DNA from 3 places in the Streptomyces sp. NPDC057854 genome. Region 1 is predicted to be linked to each of the others. Evidence: riboswitches for the same ligand, from Rfam matches in the RefSeq annotation. Region 1 holds a riboswitch; each other region holds the start of a gene.
The links. A riboswitch is a leader RNA that binds a small molecule or an ion and turns the genes downstream of it on or off. The one in region 1 is predicted to bind thiamine pyrophosphate.
Positions count from the first base shown of each region.

Region 2: it holds a riboswitch for thiamine pyrophosphate, as region 1 does, so the genes downstream of both, thiC (phosphomethylpyrimidine synthase ThiC) here and ACFVQZ_RS10345 (thiamine ABC transporter substrate binding subunit) in region 1, are expected to answer to the same signal.
Region 3: it holds a riboswitch for thiamine pyrophosphate, as region 1 does, so the genes downstream of both, thiO (glycine oxidase ThiO) here and ACFVQZ_RS10345 (thiamine ABC transporter substrate binding subunit) in region 1, are expected to answer to the same signal.

Region 1 covers NZ_JBHVMF010000005.1:196,723-206,472, reverse strand. Annotated here, with positions in the region: gene ACFVQZ_RS10365 (hypothetical protein) at 1-917, shown strand, start outside; gene ACFVQZ_RS10360 (LOG family protein) at 971-2,104, shown strand; gene ACFVQZ_RS10355 (ABC transporter ATP-binding protein) at 2,105-3,124, opposite strand; gene ACFVQZ_RS10350 (iron ABC transporter permease) at 3,124-4,737, opposite strand; gene ACFVQZ_RS10345 (thiamine ABC transporter substrate binding subunit) at 4,776-5,861, opposite strand; TPP riboswitch at 5,945-6,054, opposite strand; gene rlmN (23S rRNA (adenine(2503)-C(2))-methyltransferase RlmN) at 6,084-7,196, opposite strand; gene ACFVQZ_RS10335 (phosphatidate cytidylyltransferase) at 7,395-8,504, opposite strand; gene frr (ribosome recycling factor) at 8,504-9,061, opposite strand; gene pyrH (UMP kinase) at 9,162-9,750, opposite strand, start outside.
Region 2 covers NZ_JBHVMF010000025.1:78,569-88,318, forward strand. Annotated here, with positions in the region: gene ACFVQZ_RS29865 (cupin domain-containing protein) at 1-32, shown strand, start outside; gene ACFVQZ_RS29870 (DUF5326 family protein) at 270-488, shown strand; gene ACFVQZ_RS29875 (IclR family transcriptional regulator) at 774-1,538, shown strand; gene ACFVQZ_RS29880 (SsgA family sporulation/cell division regulator) at 1,677-2,117, shown strand; gene ACFVQZ_RS29885 (YibE/F family protein) at 2,245-3,669, opposite strand; TPP riboswitch at 3,741-3,891, shown strand; gene thiC (phosphomethylpyrimidine synthase ThiC) at 3,885-5,660, shown strand; gene ACFVQZ_RS29895 (hypothetical protein) at 5,723-6,337, opposite strand; gene ACFVQZ_RS29900 (metallophosphoesterase) at 6,506-7,864, opposite strand; gene ACFVQZ_RS29905 (LacI family DNA-binding transcriptional regulator) at 8,207-9,313, opposite strand; gene hisC (histidinol-phosphate transaminase) at 9,705-9,750, shown strand, end outside.
Region 3 covers NZ_JBHVMF010000010.1:85,504-95,253, reverse strand. Annotated here, with positions in the region: gene ACFVQZ_RS16630 (YhgE/Pip family protein) at 1-280, shown strand, start outside; gene ACFVQZ_RS16625 (TetR/AcrR family transcriptional regulator) at 315-926, shown strand; gene ACFVQZ_RS16620 (DUF4126 domain-containing protein) at 1,276-1,914, shown strand; gene ACFVQZ_RS16615 (phytoene desaturase family protein) at 1,925-3,358, shown strand; gene ACFVQZ_RS16610 (hypothetical protein) at 3,381-4,259, opposite strand; gene metF (methylenetetrahydrofolate reductase [NAD(P)H]) at 4,316-5,230, opposite strand; gene thiE (thiamine phosphate synthase) at 5,338-5,991, opposite strand; gene ACFVQZ_RS16595 (helix-turn-helix domain-containing protein) at 6,065-6,430, opposite strand; gene ACFVQZ_RS16590 (NAD(P)/FAD-dependent oxidoreductase) at 6,512-7,735, opposite strand; TPP riboswitch at 7,819-7,932, shown strand; gene thiO (glycine oxidase ThiO) at 7,930-9,114, shown strand; gene thiS (sulfur carrier protein ThiS) at 9,111-9,311, shown strand; gene ACFVQZ_RS16575 (thiazole synthase) at 9,317-9,750, shown strand, end outside.

The DNA.
Region 1 (9,750 bases):
GGCCCCGCCCCGGGCTCTCCTCCCTCGGCCTCGGCCCGGCCCGGCTCACCGCCATCGCCGCCACCTCGACCGCCGTCGCCTGCACCCTCGGCTCCATGGTGGCCCTCCTGGTCTACCTGCACCTGCGCGGCGACCTCACCGGCCTCCCCTTCGACGGGGCCGCCGCCGGACTCCTCGCCGCCGGACAGCCGCTGCCGCTGGCCGCCGCCCTCACCCTGCTCGCGGTCGTCCCGGTCGCCGGCGCCACCGCCGCCGCCCTCGCGCTGCGCCCCCGCACCGGCTCCCCCGCCCCCGAGGGCGCCGCCCGGCCGGTGCCCAGCGGCCTCCCGTGGGGCGTCGCGCTCGTCGCCGTCGGCCTCGCCGTCGAGACGTACGCCGGACAGGGCGGCGGCACGGGCGTCGCGCTCCCCGGCCGCTTCGACGGCTCCCCCGCCGGCGTCCTGGCCGGCTGGGTCCTCACCGCGGCCGGGCTCGCGCTCGCCGGACCCGGCCTCACCCACCTGTGCGGCCGGCTCCTGCAGGCCGCCCGGCCCGGAGCCGTACGTCTCCTCGCCGGCCGGGTCCTCATGGACGAGGCCACCCGCATCGGCCGCCCCCTCGGCGTGGTCTGCGCGGTGCTCTCCGGCACCCTCGCCGCCGCCACCCTGTACGGGGCGGGCGACGGCGGCACCGCCTTCGGGCCGCTCACCGGGCTCGGCGCCGGCGTCGTCCTCGCCTGCACCACCGCGACCCTGCTGACCGCCGCCCTGGAGTCCCGCCAGTGCCGCGCCCACACCACCGAGGCACTGGCCCGGCTCGGCGCCCCGCCGACCGTGCTGCGCACCGCCGCCCTGCTGCGCGCCGGGGCGCTGCTCGCCCTCTTCGTCCCCCTCACCTGGCTGGTCGGCGAACTGGCGGCGCTGCCGCTGACCGCCTGACCGGCCCCGGCATCCGGCGGGCCGCGCCGCCCCGGGCCGCCTATCGTGGGCCCATGGCGACGCCCCCACCGCCGCGCGTCCCGCACCGGCGGGACCGCGAGATCCACACCCTGGACGAGTTCGACGCGTCGCTCGCCCGGCCCGGCGGCCTCGCCGGGCAGCGGGTCCAGTCCGTCGACCTCACCGACCGCACCTTCGCCCTCCTCACGGCCTCCGCCGCCGGCACCGTCTTCCTCGGCTGCCCGATGGAACCGGAGGCGGCGGCGAAGGTGCGGGCCGACGGCGCGCTGGTCTTCCCGCCCGTCCCCGACCTCCCCTTCGACCCGTACCGCAACCGGCTCTACACCCCCGGCGAGCTGTACGAGGGCGTGACCGGCCCCGCCGGCTACGCGGACACCCCCGACGCCCGCACATACGCCTGGTTCGGCGCCACCCGCGGCGACGGCGACGTCTTCGCCTCCCTGCTCCGCTCGCTCCACGACGACGCCGTCGGCGACGCCCTCGACGAGCACCTGGCCGGCCTGCGGGTCGTCGGCGTGATGGGCGGCCACGCGATGGCCCGGGGCACCGAGGCGTACGCGGGCGCCGCCCGGCTCGGCCGCTCCCTCGCCCGCGCCGGCTACACCGTCGCCACCGGCGGCGGCCCCGGCGCGATGGAGGCCGCCAACCTCGGCGCGTACACCGCCCCCTTCGACGACCCCGCCCTCACCGAGGCGCTGGCCCTCCTCGCGAAGGCCCCGTCCTTCGTCCCCTCCGTGACCGAGTGGGCCCGCGCCGCCTTCGCCGTACGCGACCTGCTGCCCGGCGGCGGGGACTCGACCGGCATCCCCACCTGGTTCTACGGCCACGAACCGCCCAACGCCTTCGCCGGCCGCGTCGCCAAGTACTTCACCAACGCGCTCCGCGAGGACGGCCTGCTGGCCCGCTCCACCGCCGGCGTCGTCTTCCTGCCCGGCGCCGCCGGCACCGTCCAGGAGATCTTCGCCGACGCCACCCCGAACTACTACGAGTCCCTGGGCGCCCCCGCCCCCATGGTCCTGGTCGACCGCGCCCACTGGACCACCCGCCTCCCCGCCTGGCCCCTCCTGGAGACCCTGGCGGCGGGCCGCCCGATGGCCGCCGCGATCGCCCTGGTCGACAGCGTCGACGAGGCCCCGGCGGCCCTGGCCCGGCTCTCGGGGTCCTAGCTAGAGGTCCTGGTCCAGCACGACGACCTCCTCGGCGCGGAACGCCACCGCGACCTCCGCGCCCTCCTCCGGCACCTCGCGGAGCGGGAACTCCGCCTCCAGCGGCGGACCGTCCGCCGGGCGGAGGACGACCGTCACGTGGTGCCCGCGGAACGTGCGGGCCTCGACCCGGCAGGCCAGCCCCTCGGCCGCCACGCGCACCCCCGCCGGACGGACCAGCAGCCTCCGCTCGCCCTGCGGCGCGCCGGCCGGGACCGGGATCCGGCCCCAGACCGTCTCCGCCGCCGTCCCGGCGACGGTCGCCGGGACCACGTTCTCGAAGCCGAGGAAGCGGGCCGTGAACTCCGACCCCGGCCGCTGCCACACCTCCAGCGGGGTGCCCGCGCGCACGATCCGCCCGTCCCGCATCACGACCACCCGGTCCGCCAGCGCGAACGCCTCCCCCTGGTCGTGGGTGACCGCGAGGACCGTCGTCCCGAGCCGCCCGAACAGCGACCGCAGCTCCACCACCAGCCGCTCCCGCAGCCCCCGGTCCAGCTGCCCCAGCGGCTCGTCCAGCATCAGCAGCCGCGGCCGGGCCGCCAGCGCCCGGGCCAGCGCCACCCGCTGCTGCTCGCCGCCGGACAGCGCGGCCACCGGCCGGCGCCCCGCCCCCGGCAGCCCCACCAGCTCCAGCAGCTCCGCCACCCGGGCGTCCCGCTCCGCCTTCGGCACGCCGTGCATCCGCGGCCCGAAGGCCACGTTCCCGGCCACGTCCTTCTGCGGGAACAGCTGGTGGTCCTGGAACATCAGCCCCACCCCGCGCCGGTGCACCGGCACCCCCGCCTGGTCCGCCCCGCCGAGCAGCACCCGGCCCGCGTCCAGCGCCTGGAGCCCGGCGACCGCCCGCAGCAGCGTCGACTTGCCCGACCCGCTCGGCCCGAGCACGCACACGATCTCGTGCTCGGCGACCGTCAGGTCCACCGCGTCGAGCACCGCCCGCGCCCCGAACCGTACGGTCGCTCCCTCAAGGGTCAGCATCAGAACTCCCCGGTGGTCCGGTCGGTGCGCAGCCGCTCCAGCAGCAACAGGGACACCGCGCACACCACCATCAGCATCGTCGACAGGGCCATCGCCTGCCCGTAGTTGAGCTCGCCCGGCCGGCCGAGCAGCCGTGCCACGGCGACCGGCAGCGTCGGGCTGTCGGGCCGGGCGATGAAGACGGTCGCGCCGAACTCGCCGAGCGACACCGCGAACGCGAACCCGGCCGCGATCAGCAGCGCCCGCCGCACCAGCGGCAGGTCCACCTCCCGCCAGGCCCGCCACGGCGACGCCCCGAGCACCGCCGCCGCCTCCCGCAGTCGCTGGTCCACCGCCCGCAGCACCGGCAGCATGGTCCGCACCACGAACGGCACCCCGACCAGCGCCTGCGCGAGCGGGACGAGGATCCAGCTGGCCCGCAGGTCGAACGGCGGCTCGTCCAGCGTGATGAGGAAGCCGAAGCCGACGGTGACCGCCGACACCCCGAGCGGCAGCATCAGCAGCGCGTCGAAGCCCCGCACCAGCCGCCCGGCCCGCCGGGTGAGCGCCGCCGCCGCGAGCCCGCCGATAACCACGGCGATGGCCGTGGCGGCGACCGCGTACCGCAGCGAGTTCCCGACCGCCTCCAGCGGCGGCACCAGGAACGTGCCGGCCTCGTCGAGCGAGCCGAGCGCCCGGTAGTAGCGGAGCCCGTACCCCTCCGGCGTGGCGAAGGAACGCTCCACCAGCACCCCGAGCGGCAGCAGGATCAGCAGCACCACCGACAGCAGCACCGCGCCGAGCAGCGCCCACTGCCCGGCGCCGCGCGGCCGGCGCGCGGTCGACTCCGCGGCGACCAGCCGGAGCGCCGTCTCCCGGCGCCGTACCGTCCGCGCGTGCACGGCGAGGATCGCGCCGACGGCCGCGAACTGCGTCAGGGTCAGCACGGCCGCCGTCCGCAGGTCGAGCAGCCGGGCCGTCTGCCGGTAGATCTCCGCCTCCAGCGTCGTGTACGCGTCCCCGCCGAGGATCTGCACGACGCCGAACGAGGTGAAGGTGAAGAGGAAGACCATCAGCGCCGCCGCCGACACCGCCGGCGCCAGCGCGGGCAGCGTGACCGTCCGCCACGCCGTCCACCGCGAGGCGCCGAGCACCCGCGCGGCCTCCTCCTGGCGCGGGTCGAGCTGCGCCCACAGCCCGCCGACGGTCCGCACGACGACCGCGTAGTTGAAGAAGACGTGCGCGAGGAGGATCGCCCACACCGTGGTGTCGAGCCGCAGCCCCCACAGCGCGTCGGTGAACCCGCCCCGTCCCACCAGCGCCAGGAACGCGGTGCCGACCAGCACCGTGGGCAGCACGAACGGCACGGTGACGACGGCCCGCAGCGCGTTCTTGCCGGGGAAGTCGAAGCGGGCGAAGACGTACGCCCCCGGCAGCGCCACCAGCAGCGTCAGCCCGGTGGAGGCGGCGGCCTGCCAGACGGTGAAGCCGAGCACGTCGAGGATGTCCGGCCGGCTCAGGGTCGCTCCGAGCGCGCCCGGGTCCCAGACGCCGTCCGGCCGCAGCCCGCGCTCGACGATCGACACGACCGGCCACGCGAAGAAGACGGCGAAGAACGCGACGGGCAGGACCATCAGGCCCAGCCGCGCCGCGCTCCCCCGCCGGTCGCGCGTCACCTGAGGAGCGACGACCACTGCTGGATCCACGCCTCGCGCTTCTCGGCGATCTTCTCGGGGGCCATCGTCTCCGGCTTGTCGATCACCACGCCGTGCTGCGTGAACAGCTCCGGCAGGGTGGCGTCCTTCACGACCGGGTTGACGAACATCTGGAGCGGCATGTCGTCCTGGAACGTCTTCGAGACCAGGAAGTCGATCAGCGCCTTGCCGCCCTCGGGGTTCTTCGCGCCGTTCAGCAGGCCCGCGAACTCGATCTGCCGGAAGCAGGTGCCGGCGGACACCCCGGTGGGTGCCTCCTTGGGCTGCGGGTCGGCGTACAGCACCTCGACCGGCGGGCTGGAGGCGTAGGAGACGACCAGCGGGCGGTCGCCCTTGGCCTCCTTGCCGCCGGCCGAACCGGAGAACTCCTGGTTGTAGGCGAGCTCCCAGCTGTCGACGGTCTTCACGCCGTTGGCCTTCAGCTTCGACCAGTAGTCCTGCCAGCCGTCGTCGCCGTACTCCGCGATCGTGCCGAGGAGGAAGCCGAGGCCCGGGGAGGACCGCTCGGGGTTCTCCACCACGAGGAGGTCCTTGTACGCCGGCTTCGCCAGGTCGGCGAAGGTCTGCGGCGGCGCCAGCTTCTTGTCGGCGAAGTACTTCTTGTCGTAGTTGACGCAGATGTCGCCGGTGTCGACCGGGGTGACGCGCTTGTCGAGCTTGAGGGCGTCCGGGATCCGGTCGGCGCCCTTCGCCTCGTACTCCACGAAGATGCCATTGTCGACGGCGCGGGAGAGCAGGGTGTTGTCGACGCCGAAGAAGACGTCGCCCTGCGGGGAGCCCTTGGTCAGGATCTCCTTGTTGACGGCCTCGCCCGCGTCGCCGGCCTTCAGCACCTTGACGGTGAAGCCGGTCCGCTTCGTGAACTCGGCCAGCACCTCCTTGGAGGCGTTGAAGGAGTCGTGGCTGACGAGGGTCACGGTCTTCGGCGCCGGCGACCCGGACTTGCCCGCGGCTTCGCGGACGTCCTCGGTGGAGCAGGCGGCGAGGCTCGTGGCGCCGAGCGCCGCGGCCAGCGCGACGGCGGCGGCCTTCCTGATGTGCATCGTGGTACTTCCTCCTGGGTGGGACCAGGAAGAGACGCGGCCCTGCCCGCGGCCGGGGACCGGACGCGGGCAGGGCGCAACAGCTCGAGTTACGACCGAACTTCCTACCCGGAATGACCCGGGCGAGGTTCAGAGGGTCTGCGGTCTACGGTCACCGCACTCTCAGCGCTGTGGCGCTCCCCTGTCGGAATATGCAGATGTGTTCGAGCACAGGGTACAAGGTCAGCGCTCGGCCGCCGCCAGCTGTCCACAGGCGCCGTCGATCTCCTGTCCGCGGGTGTCGCGGACGGTCACCGGCACGCCGTGCCGGGCGATGGCCTCGACGAACGCCTTCTCGTCCTCGGGGCGGGACGCGGTCCACTTCGAGCCGGGCGTCGGGTTGAGCGGGATCAGGTTGACGTGGACCCGCTTGCCCTTGAGGAGCCTGCCCAGCAGGTCGCCGCGCCAGGCCTGGTCGTTGATGTCCCGGATGAGGGCGTACTCGATGGAGATCCGGCGCCCGGACTTCTCGGCGTACTCCCAGGCCGCGTCCAGCACCTCCCGGACCTTCCAGCGGGTGTTCACCGGCACCAGGGTGTCCCGCAGCTCGTCGTCGGGGGCGTGCAGCGAGACCGCGAGCCGGCACTTGAAGCCCTCGTCGGCGAAGCGCAGCATGGCCGGCACCAGGCCGACGGTGGAGACGGTGATGCCCCGCTGGGAGAGGCCGAGGCCGTCGGGCTCGGGGTCGGTGAGGCGGCGGATGGCGCCGACGACCCGCTTGTAGTTGGCGAGCGGCTCACCCATGCCCATGAAGACGATGTTGGAGAGCCGCGCGGGCCCGCCGGGCACCTCGCCGTCGCGCAGGGCGCGCATGCCGTCGACGATCTGGTGCACGATCTCGGCAGTCGACAGGTTCCGGTCGAGGCCGGCCTGGCCGGTGGCGCAGAACGGGCAGTTCATGCCGCAGCCGGCCTGCGAGGAGATGCACATGGTCACCCGGTCCGGGTAGCGCATGAGCACCGACTCGACGAGCGTGCCGTCGTGCAGCCGCCACAGCGTCTTGCGGGTGGTGTCGTCGTCGCACGAGATGTGCCGGACCACCGACATCAGGTCGGGCAGCAGCTCGCCGGCCAGCTTCTCCCGCGCGGCGGCCGGGATGTCGGTCCAGGCGGCGGGGTCGTGCGCGTAACGCGAGAAGTAGTGCGTCGACAGCTGCTTGGCGCGGAACGGCTTCTCGCCGATCGCGGCGACGGCCTCCTTCCGCTCCGCGGGCGTCAGGTCGGCGAGGTGCCGCGGCGGCTTCTTGGCTCCGCGCGGGGCGACGAAAGTGAGTTCTCCGGGCAGCGGACGAGCCACGACGGCGTCTCTCCTCAAACAGGCACGAGGTCGGACGTCCCGCGGCGGCGGGGAGCACGGCACTGCGGTGCCGGAGCGACCTCACTGGACCGTCCCCGCGGCGGCGAGGACGACGAAGGGCCCGGGGCACACGCCCCGAGCCCTTCCAGAGTACCCCGCTGCCCGTCAACCCGTTCCGGCGAAGAGCACGGGCACGGCTCAGCCCGTGCCCACGAACAGCGCGAGCAGCAGCCACACCACCGGCGCCGTCGGCAGCAGCGAGTCCAGGCGGTCCATGATGCCTCCGTGGCCGGGGAGCAGCGTCCCCATATCCTTGATGCCGAGGTCCCGCTTGATCATCGACTCGCCGAGGTCGCCGAGCGTCGCGCTCGCCGCCACCGCCAGGCCGAGGAGCAGGCCCTGCCACCAGGTGCCGCCGTCGATCAGGAACTCCATGCACAGCGCGCCGGCCGCCATCGCGAAGGCCACCGCGCCGAACAGGCCCTCGCGGGTCTTGCCGGGGCTGATCCGGGGCGCCAGCTTGTGCTTGCCGAAGCGCCAGCCGACCGCGTACGCCCCGGTGTCGCTGACCACCGTGAGCAGCAGGAAGGTCAGCACCCGCCACGGCCCGTCGTCGGCGGTGAGCAGCAGCGCCACGAAGGTCGCCAGGAACGGCACGTAGAACGCGGCGAAGACGCCCGCCGTGACGTCCTTCAGGTAGCCCTCGGGGGGCTCCGTCATGCGCCAGACGAGCACCGCGAGCGCCGTGAGGGCCATCGAGACCCAGGCGCCCTCGGGGCCCCGTACATACCCGGCGACGACCATGGCCGCGCCGCCGACCGCGAGCGGCACCAGCGGCGCCTTGATCGCCTTGCGCTCCTGGAGCCGGGAGGTCAGCTCCCAGAGACCGACGACCACGGCGACCGCTATCACGCCGACGAACGCCGGCTTCCAGATGAACAGCGACGCGATGATCACGGCCCCGAGACCGACGCCGACCCCTATGGCCGCGCCCAGGTCGCGGCCCGCGCTCTTCTTCTGCCGCGGCGCGCGGGCCGGGGACGGCGGAGGAGGCGGGACCGGGCCGGGCATGGGCTCCTGCGGGTGCTCGTGCGGAGTCTCGTCACGGAACAGGGGACCGCCCGTGTGAGCGGCCCCCCGTCCGTGTCCGTCCTGGAATCCGCCGGCGGGTACGTCGGGCACGATGGGCATGGGGCGAGTCTGCGCCGCCTGGTGCCGATCGTGGGCGGGACCCGCCGGGGCAGGCCCCTGGTCGGGTCCGCCGAGACCTGAACCGGCCGCCGGCGCCCCCCAGGATGAGTCGTTCATCAGACCTCGAGGAGCTCGGCTTCCTTGTGCTTCAGCAGCTCGTCCACCTGCGCCACGTACTTCGCGGTGGTGTCGTCGAGCTCCTTCTCGGCGCGGCGGCCCTCGTCCTCGCCGACCTCGCCGTCCTTGACGAACTTGTCGATGGTCTCCTTGGCCTTGCGGCGCACCGAGCGGATCGAGATCTTGGAGTCCTCGGCCTTGCCCTTGGCGACCTTGATGTAGTCGCGGCGGCGCTCCTCGGTGAGCTCCGGGAAGACCACCCGGATGATGTTGCCGTCGTTGCTCGGGTTGACGCCGAGGTCCGAGTCGCGGATGGCCTGCTCGATGTTGCGCAGCGCGCTCTTGTCGAACGGGGTCACCACGGCCATGCGCGGCTCCGGCACCGAGAACGAGGCCAGCTGGTTGATGGGGGTGAGGGCGCCGTAGTAGTCCGCCACGATCTTGTTGAACATCGCCGGGTGCGCACGGCCGGTGCGGATCGCGGCGAAGTCCTCCTTGGCGACCACGACGGCCTTCTCCATCTTCTCCTCGGCCTCGAGGAGGGTCTCTTCGATCACCACTTGCTCCTGCGTGTCGTCGCGTTGTGTCCTGCACGGTGTACGACCGGCAGGGCTGTCGTCCAGCCCCGTGCGGGGCGGTTCCCGTATGCGGTCGGGCTCAGGCCCGGGTGCCCTGGTCGCTCACGAGTGTGCCGATCTTCTCACCCGTCACGGCGCGCGCGATATTGCCCTCGGCGAGCAGTTCGAAGACGAGGATCGGGAGCTTGTTGTCGCGGCACAGCGTGATGGCGGTGGCATCGGCGACCTTGAGGTCGCGGGTGATGACCTCGCTGTACTCCAGGGCGTCGAACTTGACCGCGTTCGGGTTGGTCCTCGGGTCGGAGTCGTAGACGCCGTCCACGCCGTTCTTGCCCATGAGGAGGGCCTCGGCGTCGATCTCCAGGGCCCGCTGGGCGGCGGTCGTGTCGGTGGAGAAGTACGGCATGCCCATGCCGGCGCCGAAGATCACCACGCGCCCCTTCTCCAGGTGGCGCACGGCGCGCAGCGGGATGTACGGCTCGGCGACCTGGCCCATGGTGATGGCCGTCTGGACGCGCGAGTCGATGCCCTCCTTCTCCAGGAAGTCCTGGAGGGCGAGGCAGTTCATCACGGTGCCGAGCATGCCCATGTAGTCGGAGCGGGCCCGGTCCATGCCGCGCTGCTGGAGCTCGGCGCCGCGGAAGAAGTTGCCGCCGCCGATCACGATC
Region 2 (9,750 bases), on a different contig from region 1:
TGCTGGTGGTCTTCTCGCCGCCGGAGGCGTGAGCGGAGGCCGGCGGGCCGGGGCCTGCGGTCTGTGGGCCGTGGCCGGTGGGCCTGTCGGCATTGACCGGAGGGGGATCCGAGGCCGGCACTCCGGGGTGAGGCCCTGATTCCCCTAGGGGGTGCATCAGGGGAGAGCCCGGGCCTCCGGGGCTCCTGGGGCGGCGGTTCGCCGCCTAGCCTTGAGGTGTCCGGGAGGAAGGCTCCCGGACACGGGCTTCGAGAGCGAGGGAGAGAACCATGGCCGTGCAGGAGATTCTCGCGGGGCTGCCGTGGTGGGTGAAGTGGGTGGTGATACCCGCTCTGGTCCTGCTCGTCTTCGGCGGATTCATCACCAGCGTCCTCACCTTCGTCATCAGCCTGCTGTTCAAGGTGCTGCTGTTCGTCGCCCTCGTGGCCGGACTCATCTACGCCGTACGGAAGTTCGGCGGCCCGAAGAAGTCGGACCGCGACTGGTAGCACAAGCTACTCATCGGTATTCGGCGACGGCCGGGCGTTAGCCCGGCAGGGGGAACGCGCTGGTGGAAACGGGGTGGGGGGCGAGGGCGAGCCACTAGAGTGACAGATCTCCGCCGAGTCGGGGCCTACGGGCGTAGATCTCCGGCAGACCAGCGGTTTCCCGCTCGTCCCTGAAGGGTCCGGTCCGTCCGGGCCCTCGGTGTCCCAGGTCGGCGGGAGCGCGGGGGCGGCCCCCGCGAGCGGGTGCGTGCATCCGTTGTCACGCCTGGGGGTGAACCTTTGGCCATGGCTACGCAGACAGCTGCGCCGACCCTGATCGCCTCGGTGCAGCGGGCGCTGAGACTCCTGGAGGCCGTGGCCTCCCACCCGGACGGCGCCCCCGCCAAGCAGCTCGCCCGGGAGACGGGCCTTCCGCTGCCCACGACGTACCACCTCCTCCGCACCCTGACGCACGAGGGCTATCTGCTCCGCGACAAGGGTGCTTTCTATCTGGGGGAGGCAGCCGCCCGGCTGGCCGGCGGCGGGGCTGTGCAGAATCGTCGCACCAAGATCGAGGACTCCCTCGCCCACTGGCGGGACGAGATCGGTGTGCCGGTGTACTTCGCCCTCTACCGCGACGGCGAGATCGAGCTCGTCTCCGTCGCGGACACCCCCAACTCCCCCGCCGTCGAGGAATGGGCGGATTTCCGGGAGACCGGGCACGCGCACGCGATCGGGCAGTGCCTGCTCAGTCAACTCGATCTGAAAAGTCGTCAAGACCACCTCGACCGCTACCCGGTCACGCCCATCACTCCGTATACGGTGCGTAACCGCCAGGCGCTTTTGGAGCGTTTGGGTGGTTTGGGGCGAATGGAGCCCCTGGTGGAGCGCCAGGAATATGCGCTCGGCACGGTTTGCGCGGCCATCCCCATCACGGCGGGTTCCGCAGCGGCCACTCTGGCCATTTCTCTCCCGCTTCACCAGGAAGAACGGTTGCTCCCAGCAGTCGAGCGGCTACGTACCGAGATCGGAAGCCTCTTCAGTTCGCTCGCCTTCTCTATCAGTATCTGAAAAATCACTCCTTGTGATCTGCTAGCGCGTACAGCACGATTGCGTCAAGAGGGCCACGGGGGATCATTCCTGGCCGTTTCGGTCACAGCTTTCAGCAGCTGTGTTTACACAACTGCTCCATCTACTGCGGGGTACATGATGCGAGAGTCGGTTCAGGCAGAGGTCCTGATGAGCTTCCTCGTTTCGGAGGAGCTCTCCTTCAAGATCCCAGTTGAACTGCGCTACGAGACCCGGGATCCCTACGCGGTGCGGATGACCTTCCACCTTCCCGGAGACGCGCCCGTGACCTGGGCGTTCGGCAGGGAGCTGCTGCTCGACGGGATCAACCGCCCGAGCGGCGACGGCGACGTCCACATCGCCCCGACGGACCCCGAGGGCCTGTCGGACGTCTCCATCCGGCTCCAGGTGGGCGGCGACCGCGCCCTCTTCCGCGCCAGCGCCCCGCCGCTCGTCGCCTTCCTCGACCGCACGGACAAGCTGGTCCCGCTCGGTCAGGAACAGACACTGGGCGACTTCGAGGACAGCCTGGAGGCCGCGCTCGGCCGGATCCTTGCCGAGGAGAGCGCCGGTCCGGCCTGAACCCGGCGCTCCCCTCCGTACGGATCCGGCACGCTCGCGTACGGCCTGCGGTTCCGGCCGACCCTCCCGCTGACGGGCCGACGGCCGGCGGCTGCGGCGTTCGTGCCGTACGGCCGCCGCGCGGGCGTCACTTGGCGCGGCGGCGGCGTCCGCCGCGGGCCGGTGTGCGGGCGGCGGATTCCCCCGCCGGGCGGTCGGCGGACACGACCAGCGCGGCCAGCGCCGTCGTGACCGGCACCGAGGCGACCAGACCGATCGAGCCGACCAGGGTGCGGACGATCTCCTCCGCCACCAGCTCGCTGTTGGCCACCGTCCCCATGCTGCTCTGCGCGATGGTGAAGAGCAGCAGCAGCGGGAGCGCGGCACCGGCGTAGGCCAGGACCAGGGTGTTGACCACCGAGGCGATGTGGTCGCGGCCGATCCGGATCCCGGCCCGGTAGAGCGCGCGCGGACCCATGCGGGGATCGGCCTGGTGCAGTTCCCAGACCGCGGAGGTCTGGGTGACCGTCACGTCGTCCAGGACGCCGAGCGAACCGATGATCACACCCGCGAGCAGCAGACCGGACATGTCGATCCCCGGGTAGAGACCGTGGATGAGCCCGGTGTAGTCGTCGGTGTTGCCGCTCAGCGAGGCCCAGCCGATGAAGAAGGACCCGAGCAGTCCGATCAGCAGCAGCGAGATCAGCGTGCCCAGCACCGCGACCGACGTACGGGCCGACAGCCCGTGGCACAAGTAGAGCGCGAGCAGCATGATCGCGCTCGATCCGACCACCGCCACGATCAGCGGGTTCGAACCCTCCAGGATCGCGGGCAGGATGAAGAGCGTCAGCACCACGAAGCTCACCGCGAGCGCGATCAGCGCCATCACGCCGCGCAGCCGGCCGACGAGCACGACCGCGAGCGCGAAGATGCCGGCGAGGACCGCCATCGGCACCTTGCGGTTCACGTCGGTCACCGAGTACTGCAGGTCCTTCGGGGCGTCGGGGGCGTAGGCGACGACCACGCCCTGGCCCTCGTCCAGTTGGCGCGGGGCGTCCGGCTGCACGATCTCGGTGAACGTACGGCCCTGGTCCGGACCGCTCGTGACCTCGATCGTCGCCTTCTCGCACTGGCCCTGCTGCCCGTTGACCGCCTCGCGGCCCTGCGGGGTGGTGGTGTCGCCGGTGGGCGGCACCTGTGCGGCGTTCACGTCCTTGCAGTCGACCTGCTCGACCGCCACGACCTTGCCCTGTTCGGTCTGCCGGTCGAAGCCGACGCCGGTCCGCTCGTGCGCGGGCGTCCCCCCGGGCCAGAGCACGACGAGACCGACGACCACGGCGGTGGCGAACGGGATGAGCACGGCCGCGATGACTCTGCGCAGATGGCGGGAGACGGGCGCGGCGGGGCCGTGGCTGTGCGTGTGGCCGTGCCCGAGACCGGCGCCCTGGCCGGGACCGGCACCGTGACCGTGCTCATGGCCAGGCCCGTGCCCGTGCCCGTTCTCGGGCCCGTGTCCGTGCTCGGGGCCGTGGCCGTGGCCGTGCGGATCGGGGGACTGCTGCGAGGAAGTCACCGACCGATCATCGCAAGAACGACGGGGGCCCACTGTTCAGCACGCCCGGGAGGACGCTAGCGTGGTGGCACCTTTGCACACGCGGGAGCTCGGAGCACCGGGCTGAGAGGGCGCTGATCACCGTACGCGCGTACTGACGACGTACGTACGGGAGGAGGCTGCGCCGACCGCCGAACCTGTTACCGGGTAATGCCGGCGTAGGGAGATCAGGTCTCATGACCCTTCAGGATGCACGCACGCCTGCCACCAGCCAGGACGAGCGCAAGCCGGGCTGGCACAAGGGATACGTCGAGGGCTCCCGCCCCGACATCCGGGTGCCGGTCCGCCAGGTGCACCTCACCAACGGCAAGGACGTGACGCTGTACGACACGTCCGGTCCGTACACCGACCCGGCGGTCGACACCGACGTCCGCCGGGGACTGCCCCCGCTGCGCGAGAACTGGATCATCGCGCGCGGCGACACCGAGGAGTACGCGGGCCGCCCCGTCCGCCCCGAGGACGACGGCATCAAGCACACCTCGCCGCGCGGCGGCGGGCTGAAGAACCTCGACGCGGTCTTCCCCGGCCGCCCCCGGCTGCCCCGCCGGGGCCGCGCCGGGCAGGCCGTGACCCAGCTCGCGTACGCCCGCCGGGGCGAGATCACCCCGGAGATGGAGTACGTGGCGATCCGGGAGAACGTCTCCCCGGAGGTCGTCCGCGAGGAGATCGCGGCCGGGCGCGCGGTGCTGCCGGCCAACGTCAACCACCCGGAGATCGAGCCGATGATCATCGGCAAGCGGTTCCTGGTGAAGGTCAACGCCAACATCGGCAACTCCGCCGTCACCTCCTCCATCGAGGAGGAGGTGGAGAAGATGACGTGGGCGACCCGCTGGGGCGCCGACACGGTCATGGACCTGTCCACCGGCCGCAACATCCACACCACCCGCGAGTGGGTGCTGCGCAACTCCCCCGTGCCGATCGGCACCGTGCCGCTCTACCAGGCCCTGGAGAAGGTCGACGGCAAGGCCGAGGAGCTGACCTGGGAGATCTACAAGGACACGGTCATCGAGCAGGCCGAGCAGGGCGTGGACTACATGACCGTGCACGCCGGCGTGCTCCTGCCGTACGTGCCGCTCACCGCGCGCCGCAAGACCGGCATCGTCTCGCGCGGCGGCTCGATCATGGCGGCCTGGTGTCTCGCGCACCACAAGGAGAACTTCCTCTACACGCACTTCGAGGAGCTCTGCGAGATCCTGGCGGCGTACGACGTCACCTACTCGCTCGGTGACGGGCTGCGCCCCGGCTCGATAGCGGACGCCAACGACGACGCCCAGTTCGCGGAGCTGCGCACGCTCGGCGAGCTGAACACGATCGCCAAGCGCCACCACGTGCAGACGATGATCGAGGGCCCGGGCCACGTCCCGATGCACAAGATCAAGGAGAACATCGACCTCCAGCAGGAGATCTGCGAGGAGGCGCCGTTCTACACGCTCGGCCCGCTGACCACGGACGTCGCGCCCGCGTACGACCACATCACCTCCGGCATCGGCGCCGCGATGATCGCCTGGTGGGGCACGGCGATGCTCTGCTACGTCACGCCCAAGGAGCACCTGGGCCTGCCGAACCGCGACGACGTGAAGACCGGTGTCATCACGTACAAGATCGCGGCGCACGCGGCGGACCTGGCGAAGGGCCACCCGGGCGCGCAGGAGTGGGACGACGCGCTCTCCGACGCGCGCTTCGAGTTCCGCTGGGAGGACCAGTTCAACCTGGCCCTCGACCCGGACACCGCCCGCGAGTTCCACGACGAGACGCTGCCGGCGGAGCCCGCGAAGACGGCCCACTTCTGCTCGATGTGCGGCCCGAAGTTCTGCTCGATGAAGATCTCGCAGGACATCCGCCGGGAGCACGGCGGTGATCTGAAGGCGGACGAGATCGAGGCCGGCATGGCCGAGAAGTCCGCCGAGTTCGCGGCCTCGGGCAACCGGGTCTACCTGCCGCTGGCGGACTGACCCCGGAAACGGGAGACAACGGGCGGGTTCCGAGCCTCCACGGGTTCGGGACCCGCCCGTCGTCAGTGGTCGGGGTCGGGGTCGGTGGCCGTGAGGGCGGCGTGGAGGAAGGGGATGACGCCGCGTTCCAGGAGGGCGTGGCGCCAGGCGGCGCGGGCGCGGGTGAGTTCGTCGTCGGGGGCGCCGGTGTCGGCGGGGCTGTTGCGGAGGGCGGTGCGGAGCAGGCCGGCGCCCGCGCCGAGGAGGCCGGCGGCGGCGAGGGCGCCGAAGACCAGGCCGGCGGTGAGCAGGGTGGTGCCGAGGGCGGCTGTCGGGGCGAGCAGCCGGACGGCGGCGCCGACCAGCAGGAAGATCGCGGCGGCCGTGCCGGCGAGGACGGGGACGAGGACGGTGAGGACGGCGACGGCGCCCGGGGACTCGTCGGGCGCGGCGGGCCGGGGGCGGTTGGACGCGGCGCGGTGCTGCTCGCGGACCTTCACGAAGTGCTCGTACTCGCTCGCCGCGGCCGTGGTGATCAGCGCTGTCGCGTTCAGGGCCATGGCGCGCAGCTGGGCGGCCGTCAGCCGGGTGCCGGTTCCGGCGAGTTCCGGCCGTTCCGGTGCGGTGCGCAGTGCGTCGTCGAGGACGCGCTCGTACTCGGCGCGGTCCTCGGTCAGCAGGTGCGGAGCCACGTTCATGTGCATCCCCCGATGCGCGGTGGGCCGGGACCGGCCGTGGCGCACGGGCGGTCCGGGCGGAAGCGGAGGAGAGCCTGCCTACCTGGGGAGACCGATGGTAGGGCCGTGACCGGGCGCGCTGACAGGGGGTTTCCGGAAATCGCCTGCCGCGGATGCGGGGGGTGAGGGTCAGTCCCCCAGGGGGAGTTGGACCACCAGCAGCTTTCCGGCCATGGTGACGCCGCCGTCCATGGCGATGGCCAGCCCGTCGGCGTAGACGTGCGGGCCGTCGACGGCCGGGCGGGACTCCTCCTCGCCGTCCTCCGTGCCGACCTGGCCGAGGAGGTACGGGATGGGACTGTGGCCGTGCACGACGCGCGAGCCGCCGTAGGTGCCGAGCAGCTCCTGGACGGCCTGGGGGCCGGCCTCGTCGCGGAAGGCGAAGCGCTTGGTGAACTTCCGGAAGAGGTCCCAGACCTCGTCGGCGTCGTTGCGCCGCAGGATCTCGTGGACGGTGTCGTTGACGTCCTCGATGGTCTGGCCGTAGTCGAGGTACGCGGTGGTGTCCGAGTGCAGCAGCAGGTGGTCGTCCTCGCGGACGACGGCGTCGAGCCGGGACATCCACTGGAGGTGCACGTCCTGGAGGCGGTCCATGTCGTGCTTCTGCCCGCCGTTGAGCAGCCAGGCGGCCTGGAAGGTGGCGGTGCCCGCCCCGGAGTTGACCGGGGTGTCGCCGAAGCGCTTGGCGCCGATGAGGAGCAGTTCGTGGTTGCCCATGAGGGCCTTGCAGTAGCCGCCGGCGGCGGCGGCCTCGGCGGAGAGCCGCATGACGAGGTCGATGACGCCGATGCCGTCGGGACCGCGGTCGGTGAAGTCGCCGAGGAACCACAGCCGGGCGTTGCCCGCGGCCCAGCCGCCGTTCTCGTCGACGAGGCCCTGGGCGCGCAAGGCGTCGACGAGTTCGTCCAGGTAGCCGTGGACGTCGCCGACGACGTACAGCGGACCGGGGCCGTCCCCGGCGGGCGCGGGCGCCGGTGCGGCGGCCGGGGCGACGGGGACCTGGACGGTGTCGCCGCGCTGGATGACCGGGAGGTCGCGCTCGGTGGGGGTGTAGCCGTCCGGGAACGCGTCGGGGTAGCCGTCGCCGGGGTGCACCGCGGTCACGGTGACGCCGGACTTCCCGTACGGCGCCGGAGCGGGGCCGGCGTACCCGGAGGGCTCGGGGCGCGCCGGCGGCTCGGGGTACGCGGTGGGTTCGGGGCGCGGGCGCGGGTCGGCGTACGGGGGCGGTTCCGGGTGCGCGACGGGTTCCGGGTGCGTCGGGGGGGCTGTCTGGCGGGTGGCCGGGGCGGGGAAGCCGGCCGGTTCCGGGAACGTCGCCGGGCGGGTGCCCAGGTGGAGGGTCGGGTCCGCGGGCGCGGCGGCGGCGGGCGCGGCGGGCGGCTCGGCCGCGTGGCCCTGGACCGGCACGCGGGCGTACGGGGGTACGCGGAAGTCACGCAATGTCGCCGTGCGCTCCACGGGATCCTGCCCGGCCCCCTGAGTCATCGACCCCTCCACCACCGTCGCGATGCCCTGCACATCGCGGACCGGCCTGGTCGGGGTGGTCCGCGGTGTCGTGCGCCCATCATAGGAATGAGGGTCCGCCTGTGTGACGCACCAGGGGTGGTGAATCCGGGTTCGCTCCGGGTTCACCGGTTGTTTCGCCCGAATTGAGAAGGTCCAGTCCAGGGTCGGGTCCGGCGGGGTGGCCGGTTTCGGCGTCTCCGCCCACGGGCAGGGGGCGGGACGACGGCTCACTCGTTCTGTTTCCAGGGCGTACGTGGTCGCTGGCGTGCTGTCGTGCGTCCGGCCGCTCTTTCGGCGCGGCCGGAGTCCGGCGGGGTGCCGTCAGTCCTTCGCGGGCGAGCGCGGCGGGCTGACCGTCGTCCGCGGCGAGCGGCGCTGGGAGGAGGTGCGGACGATGAGTTCGGTCGGTATCACCTGCTCGACCGGACCGTCGCTCTCGATCCCCTCGATGGCGTCGATGAGGAGCTGGACGACGGCGGTGCCGATGCGGCGCGGTTTGAGCGAGAGCGTGGTGACGGGCGGTTCGGTGGTGGCGTACACGGTGGACTCGCTGCAGCACACGATGAGCAGGTCGTCGGGGACGCGCAGGCCGTAGCGGCGGGCGGCTGCGAGGAGGTCGGTGCCGTTGGGGTCGAAGAGGCCGTAGACGGCGTCGGGCCGGTCCGGGCGGGCGAGCAGCCGGTCGGCCGCGACGGCGCCCGCGCACGGATCGTGCGCCGGGTATGCCTCGTAGACGGGGTCCTGTCCGACCCGCTCGCACCAGTTGAGGTAGGCGGTGGTGGAGAGGCGGGTGTAGGTGTCGGTGGTGGTGCCGGTGAGGAGGCCGATGCGGCGGGCGCCGGCGTCGGCGAGGTGGTCGAGGAGGTCGAGGACGGCGGCCTCGTGGTCGTTGTCGACCCAGGCGGTCACCGGGAGCGTGCCGGCGGGGCGTCCGTCGGAGACGACGGGGAGGCCCTGGCGGACGAGCTCGGTGACGACGGGGTCGTGGTCGGAGGGGTCGATGACGACGGTGCCGTCGAGGGCGACGTTCGACCAGACGTCATGGCGTGAGGTCGCGGGGAGGATGACGAGGGCGTAGCCGCGGGCGAGCGCGGCCGACGTGGCGGCCCTGGCCATCTCCGCGAAGTAGGCGAACTCCGTGAAGGTGAAAGGTTCATCCCCGTAGGTGGTCACGGTCAGGCCGATGAGTCCCGACTTGCCGGTGCGGAGCGTGCGGGCCGCCGCGGAGGGGCGGTAGCCCAGCCGGTCGGCGACCTCGCGGACGTGCCGGCGGGTGGCGTCCGGGAGTCGGCCCTTGCCGTTGAGCGCGTCGGAGACAGTCGTGATGGAGACCCCGGCGGCGGCGGCCACGTCCCGGATCCCTGCCCGGCCCTGTCGGCTTCCCCGGGTCTGTGCCCTGGTCACCTGGTGCTTCCCTGCTGCTGTCATGGCGAGCCGATAGTAGGGCGACGGGGGGTGGGGGAGACGGCCGCATATGCGGGCGTTGACAGGCACGTTTCTGCAAGGTCATGACACGTCAGAATCCCTTACTTCCAAGGTAGTTGGGGGATTCTGCATAGGAGTCGATGCCCTGCGGTGGGATGGGCCTGGCCTGGGGGCGAGGTCTCGAAGAGGTCTCAACTCACCTCTACGGGGGATGCGCGCCACGGCGCTCGCCACCGGCGCGCGCCACCCATGCGCGCGCCCCTTCGGGCGGGGAGGACCGCCGGGCGGGTTTTCCACAGCGTTGCCGGGCTGTTGTCCACAGCCCATTCGCAGCGAGCGGGAATCCTCATAAAGTGAGGAGCATTGGCGGTACGGACGGTCGAGGAGGCCACCTGTGAGCGAGACCAGCGGGACGAGCAAGCCCACCCCGAAGCTGCGCG
Region 3 (9,750 bases), on a different contig from region 1:
CGTCCTGGCGCTGCTCATGGTCCAGCTGACCTCGGCGGGCGGCACCTACCCCGTGCAGACCAGCCCGGGCTTCTTCAACGCCGTCCACCCGTTCCTGCCGATGACCCACGTGGTCGAGGCGCTGCGCCGGCTGATCTCCGGCGGCGGGCTCGGACCGGTCTGGGAGGCCGTGGCCGTCCTGACCGCCTTCACCCTGGGCGCGCTCGCCCTGACCGCGGTCACCGCGCGCCGCAAGCAGGTGTGGACGCTGGACCGGCTCCACCCGGAGCTGTCGCTGTGAACCGACCCGTACCGGCTCTGTGAGAATCGACCCCATGGACAGCAGCAGCACCCGCCGCCAGGCGACCCGCGCCAAGCTCTACGAGGCGGCCGTCACCCTCATCGCCGAGCAGGGCTTCTCGGCGACCACGGTCGACGAGATCGCCGACCGGGCCGGGGTGGCCAAGGGCACGGTCTACTACAACTTCAAGAGCAAGACCGAGCTCTTCGAGGAGCTGCTGCGCCACGGCGTCTCGCTGCTCACCGCCTCGCTGCGGACCGCCGCCGAGGACACCGAGGCCCGGGGCGGCACCCGGGTCGCCGCGCTGGACGCGATGATCCGCGCGGGACTCGTCTTCATCGACCGCTACCCGGCCTTCACCCAGCTGTACGTGGCCGAGCTCTGGCGCACCAACCGGGCGTGGAACTCCACCCTCCTCGTCGTCCGCCAGGAAGCCGTCGCGGTCGTGGAGGGCGTCCTGCGCGCGGGCGTCGAGGAGGGCGAGCTGAGCGAGGAGATCGACGTCCCGCTGACGGCGGCGGCGCTGGTCGGCATGGTCCTGGTGGCCGCGCTCGACTGGAAGGCGTTCCAGAGCGAGCGCTCCCTGGACGACGTCCACGCGGCGCTGTCGCTGCTGCTGCACGGCCGCGTGGGCGGGGGCCGCTGAGCCGGACCCGTCACGACGACGGAAGGCGCCGGTCCCGCGAGGCTCGATCCCCCCGAGCCACGCCGGACCGGCGCCGTCTTCGTACACCCCCGTGCACGTCCCCCGTGCCGGCAGGCGCACGGCCCCGTTCCGCCGCCCCGTGCCGGCGGTTCCGGAGCCGCGCCCCTTCCGTGGCTCCACTCTCTCCTCCGGGCGGCCCCTCCCCCATCCGCGCGGGTACTCATCTCCGCGTCTAGGTACGGATACTCAGTCCCCGTCCTGCCCGCGTCCGGCCCCCGTCCGGCCCTCGTCGGGGCGGGCCCGGGGCGGCCTGGTGACGGACGGGCGCGGTCTCGTTACGATCGCGAGCGTGTCCGTACTCCCCCTGGTCTTCACCAGCGGCTGGGCGAGCGGGATCAACGCGTACGCGGTGGTCCTGCTCCTCGGCGTCTTCGGCGCGACCGGGCTCACCGACGAGGTGCCCGAGGCGCTCCAGCGCACGGATGTCCTGATCGCGGCCGGCGTGCTCTTCCTGTGCGAGGCGGTCGCGGACAAGATCCCGTACGTGGACAACGTGTGGGACTCCGTCCACACGGTGATCCGGCCGGTCTCGGGAGCCGTCGTGGCGGCCCTGCTGGCCGGCCAGAGCGGTTCGCTGCCCGAGCTGGCGGCGGGCGCGGTCGGCGGTTCCACGGCGCTGATGAGCCATCTGGTCAAGGCGGGGACCCGGATGGCGGTGAACACCTCGCCGGAGCCGTTCTCCAACATCGCGATCAGCACCGCCGAGGACCTGGCCGTCGCCGGGATCATCACCTTCGCGCTCTTCCATCCGGTGGCGGCGGCGGTGATCGCCGCCGTGCTGCTGGCGCTCGGCATCTGGCTGCTGGTCTTCCTGGCCGCCCGGATCCGGCGGTTCCTGCGCCGCCGGGCGCAGCGCCGCGAGGAGCGCAGACGGGCGGCGGCCGGAGGCGGCCCACCTGCGGACCGGTCCGTCGGCGGGGGCCGATAAGGTCCCTGACATGGGACGGATTGTGGTGATCGGCGCGGGTCTCGGCGCCATGGCGGCGGCGGCCCGGCTGGCCGTGGCCGGACACGCGGTGACGGTGTACGAGCGGACGCCGGCGTACGGCGGGGCGGTGGGCCGCTTCGAGCGGGACGGCTTCGCCTTCGACACGGGCCCCGGGCTGCTGCACCTCCCGGCGGTCTACCGCGATCTGTTCGTGAAGACGGGGAAGAAGCCGCTGGAGGAGTGCGTCGGGCTGAGCCAGGTCGATCCGGCCGCCCGGCACGTCTTCGCCGACGGCACCCGCGTGGACCTGCCGAACGCGTCGCGGGCCGGCACGCTCGCCGCCCTCGACGCGGCGCTCGGCGCGGGCACCGGCGAGCGCTGGGGCGACTTCCTGGTGCGGGCCCGCGAGGCGTGGGACCGGACCCGCCGCCCGCTCCTGGAGGAGCCGCAGCCCGCCGACCCGAAGTCCCTGGCCCGCGAGCCGTACCCGGCGCTGAAGGCGGGGCTGCTGCGCCGTCCGACGCGGACGCTCGCCCAGGTCGGCGCGCGCGAACTGAGGGACCCGCGACTGGTCGCGCTGCTGGACGCGTACGCGGAGGCGTACGGCTTCCCGGCGGCGTCCGCGCCCGCGTCGGCCGCCGTGCTGCCGTACATGGAGCAGACGTTCGGCAGCTGGTACGTGGCCGGCGGCATGCGGGCGCTCGCGGACGCGGTGTACGAGCGCTGCCGGGAGCGGCGGGTGGAGTTCGTCTTCGGCGCGGCGGTGGACGAGGTGCTGGAGGAGGACGGCCGGGCCGTCGGGGTGCGACTCGCATCCGGCTCGACGGTGGAGGCCGACCACGTGGTCGTGGGCGCCCCGGTGCCGGAGCTCTACCGCGAGCAGGTCCTGCCGTGGCGGTACAGCGACGAGTGGACGCACTTCCAGCACCCCGGCACCAGCCGGGTGACGGTCTGTCTGGCGCTGCGCGGGTCCCGGGAGGCGGACGCGGTCCACCGGACCGTCGTGCACGCGGAGGGCGGCCGGCCGACGGTGACCGTGCTGCGGCCGGACGACCCGGCGCTGCGCCCGGACGCCGCCCACGAGGCGGTGACGGTCACGGCGACCGTGCCGGCCTCCGTCGAGCGGGAGTGGGAGCCCTTCGCCGACGGGATGGTCGAGGCGGCCGCGCGGGCGGTGCCGGGGCTGGCCGAGCGGCTGGTGTGGCGGCACGTCCGCACGCCGGAGGACGTCCGGGCGGCGACCGGGTCGGCCGAGGTGCCGGGCCCGGCGCTGGCGGACGCCCGCGGGGAGTGGCTGCCCGCGCCGAACCTCTCCCCCGTGTCCGGGCTGTACTACGCGGGCGGCTGGGCGCATCCGGGCGGCGGGCTCGCCCACGCGGGCATGTCGGGCGCGCTGGTGGCCGGGCTGATCGTGGAGGGCGCGGAGTTCCGCGGCTCGCGGTGACCGGGCCCGGCCGGACGGGCAGTCAGTAGCGGTACGGGGTCTGCCCGTCGGGGTGCGGGCCCTGGCCGTACGGCGCCGGCGTCTCGTCGGTGTCGCGCTGCTGCGGCACCCACACGCCGCCGGGCGGAGTGTCGTAGCCGTAGGAGGGCGCCTGGGGGTCGCCGTAGTACGAGGTGTACTGCTGGCCGTCGGTGGCGGGGCCGATGTACGGGTCGGAGTAGGCGGCGTACTGCTGCGGGGCACCGGTGGCGCCGTAGTCGTAGCCCGGCTGCTGCTGTTCGTAAGCGGGGGCGGCGTAGGCGTCGTACGCGGGGGCGGCCGGGTCGGCGGGCGCGTAGCCGCCGGTGCCGTAGCCGGAGGTGTCGTAGGTCCCGGTGGCGTAGGCGGCGGTGTCGTAGCCGTCGTAGCCGGGGGTCTGCGCCGCCGGGTCCTGCTGTCCGCCGCCGTAGACGCCGTACTGGCCGGTGTCCTCGGGCAGCGGCTGCGGCTCGAAGACGGAGGTGGGCTCGTCGCCCGCGCGCAGTTCCTCGGCGCCGGGGCCGGGGGCGTGTGCCGCGGCGGGGTCCTCGTACGCGAGGCCGGTGACCTCCAGGGTGGGGCCGGCGCCGGTGGCCGGGCCGGCCTTGCGGCGGCGGCTGGCGCCGGGGTTGCCGCCGATGGCCCAGCCGGTGGAGAAGCCGCGGCGGAAGGAGAGGGTGACGAAGGTCTGGCCGACGGCGAAGGCGACCGCGCCGGCGATGATCACCGCCACCGACGGCAGCAGGACGCCGGCGACCACGCCGAGGAAGCCGCAGAAGGCGAGGACCCGCCAGCGCAGCCGCGCCTTGTACTGGAGCAGCACTTCGCCCAGCAGCCAGAGCGCCACCAGGCCGAACGCGATGTAGAGGACCGTCCACCCCATTGCCCCGCCGCCCCTCTCTACGGCCACCGCCGCGGGTCAGGGGCGGGTACGACCGGTCAGGACTGCTGGTGCAGTCCGAGATTCTCGTAGATCTCGAGCGTCGCGGTGGAGCTGTTGAGCGTGATGAAGTGCAGGCCGGGGACACCCTCGTCCAGCAGACGCGCGCAGAACTCCGTCGCGAACTCGATACCGATGGAGCGTACAGCGGCGGGATCGTCCTTGACCGCGAGGATGCGTTCTTTCACATCGGCGGGGAAGGCGGCGTTGCTCAGCTGGGGCAGCCGGTCGAGGGTCCTGGCGGTGACGACGGGCATGACCTCGGGGATGATCGGGGTCTCGCAGCCCGCCTTCTCGACGCTGTCGCGGAGCCGCAGGTAGTTCTCCGGGTCGAAGAACATCTGGGTGATCGCGTAGTCGGCGCCGGCCCGGCACTTGTCGACGAAGTGGCGGATGTCGGTGTCCCAGTCGGCGGAGCGCGGGTGCATCTCGGGGAAGGCGGCTACGCCGACGCAGAAGTCGCCGGACTCCTTGATGAGCCGGACCAGGTCGGCGGCGTACCGGACGCCCTCGGGGTGCTCGACCCAGTCGCCCAGCGGGTCGCCCGGCGGGTCGCCGCGGAGCGCGAGCATGTTGCGGATGCCGGCGTCGGCGTACTGGCCGAGGACGTTCCGCAGTTCGGCGACCGAGTGGTCGACGGCGGTGAGGTGGGCGACCGGGGTGAGGGTGGTGTCCGAGGCGATCTTCTGGGTGGCCTTGACGGTGCCGCCGCGGGTGGAGCCGCCGGCGCCGTAGGTCACGGAGACGAAGCTGGGGCCGACGGCCTCGACGCGGCGCATGGCGTTCCAGAGGACCTGCTCGCCCTTGGGCGTCCGGGGGGCGTAGAACTCGAAGGAGTACGACGTGCCGGAGGCGAGGATCTCGCGGACCGTGCGGGCGCGGTCCGTACGGACGGAAGCGGTTCCAAGGGCCATACGGGCAGGTTAGACGGGGTCCAGGCAGGCGCGGAAACCGCGTCCGAGGACTGGACAGCTTTTCGGACACCGGTACGACGGGGCCGCGCGGGCCCCGCCGGGCTCCGTCAGGCGCCGGACCGCTCCCGGACGCGCTTGGCGAGGGCGGCGGTGGCCTCGGCCGGGTCGTCGGCCTCGGTGATCGCGCGGACGACGACGATCCGGCGGGCGCCGGCGTCCAGCACCTGGTCCAGGTTGTCCGCGTCGATCCCGCCGATGGCGAACCAGGGGCGGTCCTGGGCGAGCCCCGCCGCGTACCGCACGAGGTCCAGGCCGGGGGCGTACCGCCCGGGCTTGGTGGGGGTGGGCCAGCAGGGGCCGGTGCAGAAGTAGTCGGTGCCGGGCTCGGCGGCGGCCGCGGCCACCTCGGACTCGGCGTGGCAGGAGCGGCCGATCAGCACCTCGTCGCCGAGGATCGCGCGGGCGGCGGGGACGGGCAGGTCGCCCTGGCCGAGGTGGAGGACGTCGGAGCCGATGGCGTGGGCGACGTCGGCCCGGTCGTTCACGGCGAGGAGCGTGCCGTGCCGGCGGCAGGCGTCGGCGAGGACCGCCAGGTGCTCCAGCTCCTCGGCGGCCTCCATGCCCTTGTCGCGCAGCTGGACGATGTCGACGCCGGAGGAGAGCACGGCGTCGAGGAAGGCGGGCAGGTCGCCCTGGCGCTTCCGGGCGTCGGTGCACAGGTAGAGCCGGGCGTCGGCGAGCCGCTCGCGAGGCGTGGGCATGGTGGTTCCCCCCGTCGGGTGGTGCCGGTGCCGCGGCGCGGGGCCGGGGCACCGGCGGTGCTGGTTCGGCGTGTCAGACGGCGAGCGCCTGGGCGCGGCGCTTCACCTCCGTGCCGCGATTCTCGCGGAGCGCCTGCGCGGGGGTGCCGGGCAGGGTCGGGTCCGCGGTGAAGAGCCACTCCAGCATCTCCGCGTCGGAGAAGCCGTCGTCCCTGAGGAGCGTCAGGGTGCCGGACAGGCCCTTGACGACCCTGTCCTCCTGGATGAAGGCGGCGGGCACCTGGAGCGCGTTGTTCTCGCCGCGGCGGACGGCGATCAGCTGGCCCTCCTTCACCAGCTGCCGCACCCGCGTCACCTCGACGCCGAGCATCTCGGCGATGTCGGGGAGGTGGAGCCACTCGGGGACGAGAGCATCGATGTTTGCGTCAATCTCGGTCACGGGACAAGCCTGCCATCCGGGGCCGACAGCCGGTAGTCGGGCCCGTCCCGCCGCCTCCGTCCGGGGGGTGCCAGGGGGGTGCTAGCGGACCGCGGACTTGAGCGGGACGGCCGGGTCGGCGGCGCGCCCGGGGTCGACGGGGGTGCCCGCCTCGATGAGCTTGCGGCCCTGGGCGAGGTCGCGGGGGCGGCCGACCGCGAGGAGGGCGACCGGCACGCCGTCGCGCAGCCACAGCACCGACCAGGAGGGGCCGGAGGAGTCGCCGCGCCGGACCAGGGTGTCGGCGCCCGCGTGGTGGCCCGCGTACTGGACGAAGCGGCCGAACTGCTCGGACCAGAAGTACGGGACGGGGTCGTACGGGTCGGGCGTGCCGCCGTCGGAGCCGGTGATGTCGGCGGCGACCGTGCGGGGGCCCTGGAGGGCGTTGTCCCAGTGGTGGACGAGGAGCCGTTCGCCGTAGCGGGCGGAGGGGAAGGAGGCGCAGTCGCCGACCGCGTACACGTCGGGCAGCGAGGTGCGCAGCCGGTCGTCGGCGGTGACGGCGCCGCTCGGGTCGAGGGCGATGCCGGAGCCGGCGAGCCAGGCGGTGGCGGGGCGGGCGCCGATGCCGACGACGACGGCGTCGGCGGGCAGTTCGCGGCCGTCGGCGAGGACGACGGCGCCGGGCCGGACGGTCTCCACGCGCGCGTGGGTGAGGAGTTCGGCGCCGCTCTCGGCGTACCAGCCGGCCATGGCGACGGCGACCTCGTCGGGCAGGGCGCCGGCGAGCGGGAGCGGGGCGGCCTCGACGACGGTGACGGCGCAGCCGGCCTCGCGGGCGGCGGTGGTGAACTCGGCGCCGATCCAGCCGGCGCCGACCACGACGACGGGGCCGCCGCCGGCGAGGACGGGGCCGAGGCGGACGGCGTCGTCGAGGGTGCGCAGCAGGTGGACGCCGGGGACTCCCTCGGCGCCGGGGAGGGTGAGCGGGTGGGCGCCGGTGGCGAGGACCAGGGTGTCGTACGGGACGGGTCCGGCCTCGGTGTCGAGGGTGCGGTCGGCGGGGCGGAGGCCGGTGACGTCGACGCCGAGGCGGAGGTCGACGCCGAGGGACTCGAAGTCGATGTCGAAGGCGGAGTGCTCGGCCTTGCCGAGGAGGACGGCCTTGGAGAGCGGGGGCCGGTCGTAGGGCTGGTGGGGTTCGGCGCCGATGAGGGTGACGGGCCCTTCGAAGCCCTGCTCGCGCAGGGCGACGGCGGTCTGCACGCCCGCCATGCCCGCGCCGACGATCACGACGTGCCGCTGGGTCTGCTTCTGCTCGCTCACCCGTCCACCTTACGCACCTGACGAAACGTCAGAAAGGGAGGTGCCCTGTGGCGCACCGCCGCCGGGGGCTAGGGTGGCGGGCAGACACCACTCGCGGGAGCCCGGACGCACCGGGCTGAGAGGGAGGCTGACCGGCCTCCGACCGTACGAACCTGATCCGGGTCATGCCGGCGAAGGGAGGGGCGGGAACGCCCATGCGTCCATCCGACACCACCGACCGCACCACCGACGTCCTCGTGGTCGGGGGCGGCATCATCGGCCTGGTCACGGCGTGGCGGGCGGCCCTGCGCGGGCTGCGCGTCGCGCTCGTCGACCCCGATCCGGGCGGCGGCGCCGCGCGGGTCGCGGCCGGCATGCTCGCCGCCGTCACCGAACTCCACTACGGCGAGGAGACCCTGCTCGGGCTCAACCTCGCCTCCGCCGCGCGCTACCCGGCGTTCGTGGCCGAGCTGGAGGAGGCCACCGGCCTCGACGTGGGCTACCGCGCCTGCGGCACCCTCGCCGTCGCGCTCGACGCCGACGACCGGGCCCACCTGCGCGAGCTCCACGCCCTCCAGACCCGCTGCGGGCTCGCCTCCGAGTGGCTGAGCGGCCGGGACTGCCGCCGCCTGGAGCCCATGCTGGCGCCCGGGGTGCGCGGCGGGCTCCGGGTCGACGGCGACCACCAGGTGGACCCGCGCCGGCTGGCCGCCGCGCTGCTCACCGCCTGCGAGCGGGCCGGGGTGGTCCTCCACCGGGCGCGCGCGGAACGGCTCACCGTGACCGGCGACCGGGCGCGCGGGGTCGTCCTCGGCGACGGCACCGCGCTGGCCGCCGGGCAGACCGTCCTCGCCGCGGGCAGCCTCAGCGGCCGGCTCGCCGGCGTGCCGGAGGCGGTCCTGCCGCCGGTCCGCCCGGTGAAGGGCCAGGTCCTGCGGCTGCGGATCCCCGCCGCGTACGCCCCCTTCCTCTCCCGCACCGTCCGGGCCGTGGTCCGCGGCAGCCACGTCTACCTGGTGCCGCGCGAGAACGGCGAGCTGGTGATCGGCGCCACCAGCGAGGAGCTGGGCTGGGACACCACGGTGACCGCGGGCGGGGTGTACGAACTCCTCCGCGACGCCCACGAGCTGGTCCCCGGCCTCACCGAGCTGCCGCTCACCGAGACCCTGGCCGGGCTGCGCCCCGGCTCCCCCGACAACGCGCCGCTGCTCGGGCCGAGCGCCCTGCCCGGCCTCCTCCTGGCCACCGGCCACTACCGCAACGGCGTCCTCCTCACCCCCGTCACCGGCGACGTCATGGCGGAGGCGCTCGCCACCGGCGTCCTCCCCGCCGAGGCCCGCCCCTTCTCCCCCCGCCGCTTCCCCACCGCTCGCCCCGTACCTCAGGAGCAGCCCGCATGAACGTGTCCGTGAACGGCGAGCCGCGCGCGCTCGCCGCCCCCGTCTCCCTGGCCTCCCTGGTCGCCACCCTCACCACCGCCCCCGCCGGGGTCGCCGCCGCCGTCAACGAGGCCGTGGTGCCGCGCGGCGAGTGGGCGACGACGCTGCTCGCCGACGGCGACCGGGTCGAGGTCCTGACCGCGGTGCAGGGGGGCTGAGCGCGATGTCCGACGACGTGTTCGTCCTCGGCGGTACGGAGTTCTCCTCGCGGCTCGTCATGGGCACCGGCGGCGCCCCCAGCCTGGACGTCCTGGAGCGCGCCCTGGTGGCCAGCGGCACCGAGCTCACCACCGTCGCCATGCGCCGCCTCGACCCGACCGTGCAGGGCTCGGTCCTCTCCGTCCTGGACCGGCTCGGCATCCGCGTGCTGCCGAACACGGCCGGCTGCTACACGGCGGGCGAGGCCGTCCTCACCGCGCGGCTGGCGCGGGAGGCGCTGGGCACCGACTGGATCAAGCTGGAGGTGGTCGCCGACGAGCGGACCCTCCTCCCGGACGCGGTGGAGCTCCTGGACGCCGCCGAGACCCTGGTCGACGACGGCTTCACCGTCCTGCCGTACACCAACGACGACCCGGTGCTGGCCCGGAAGCTGGAGGA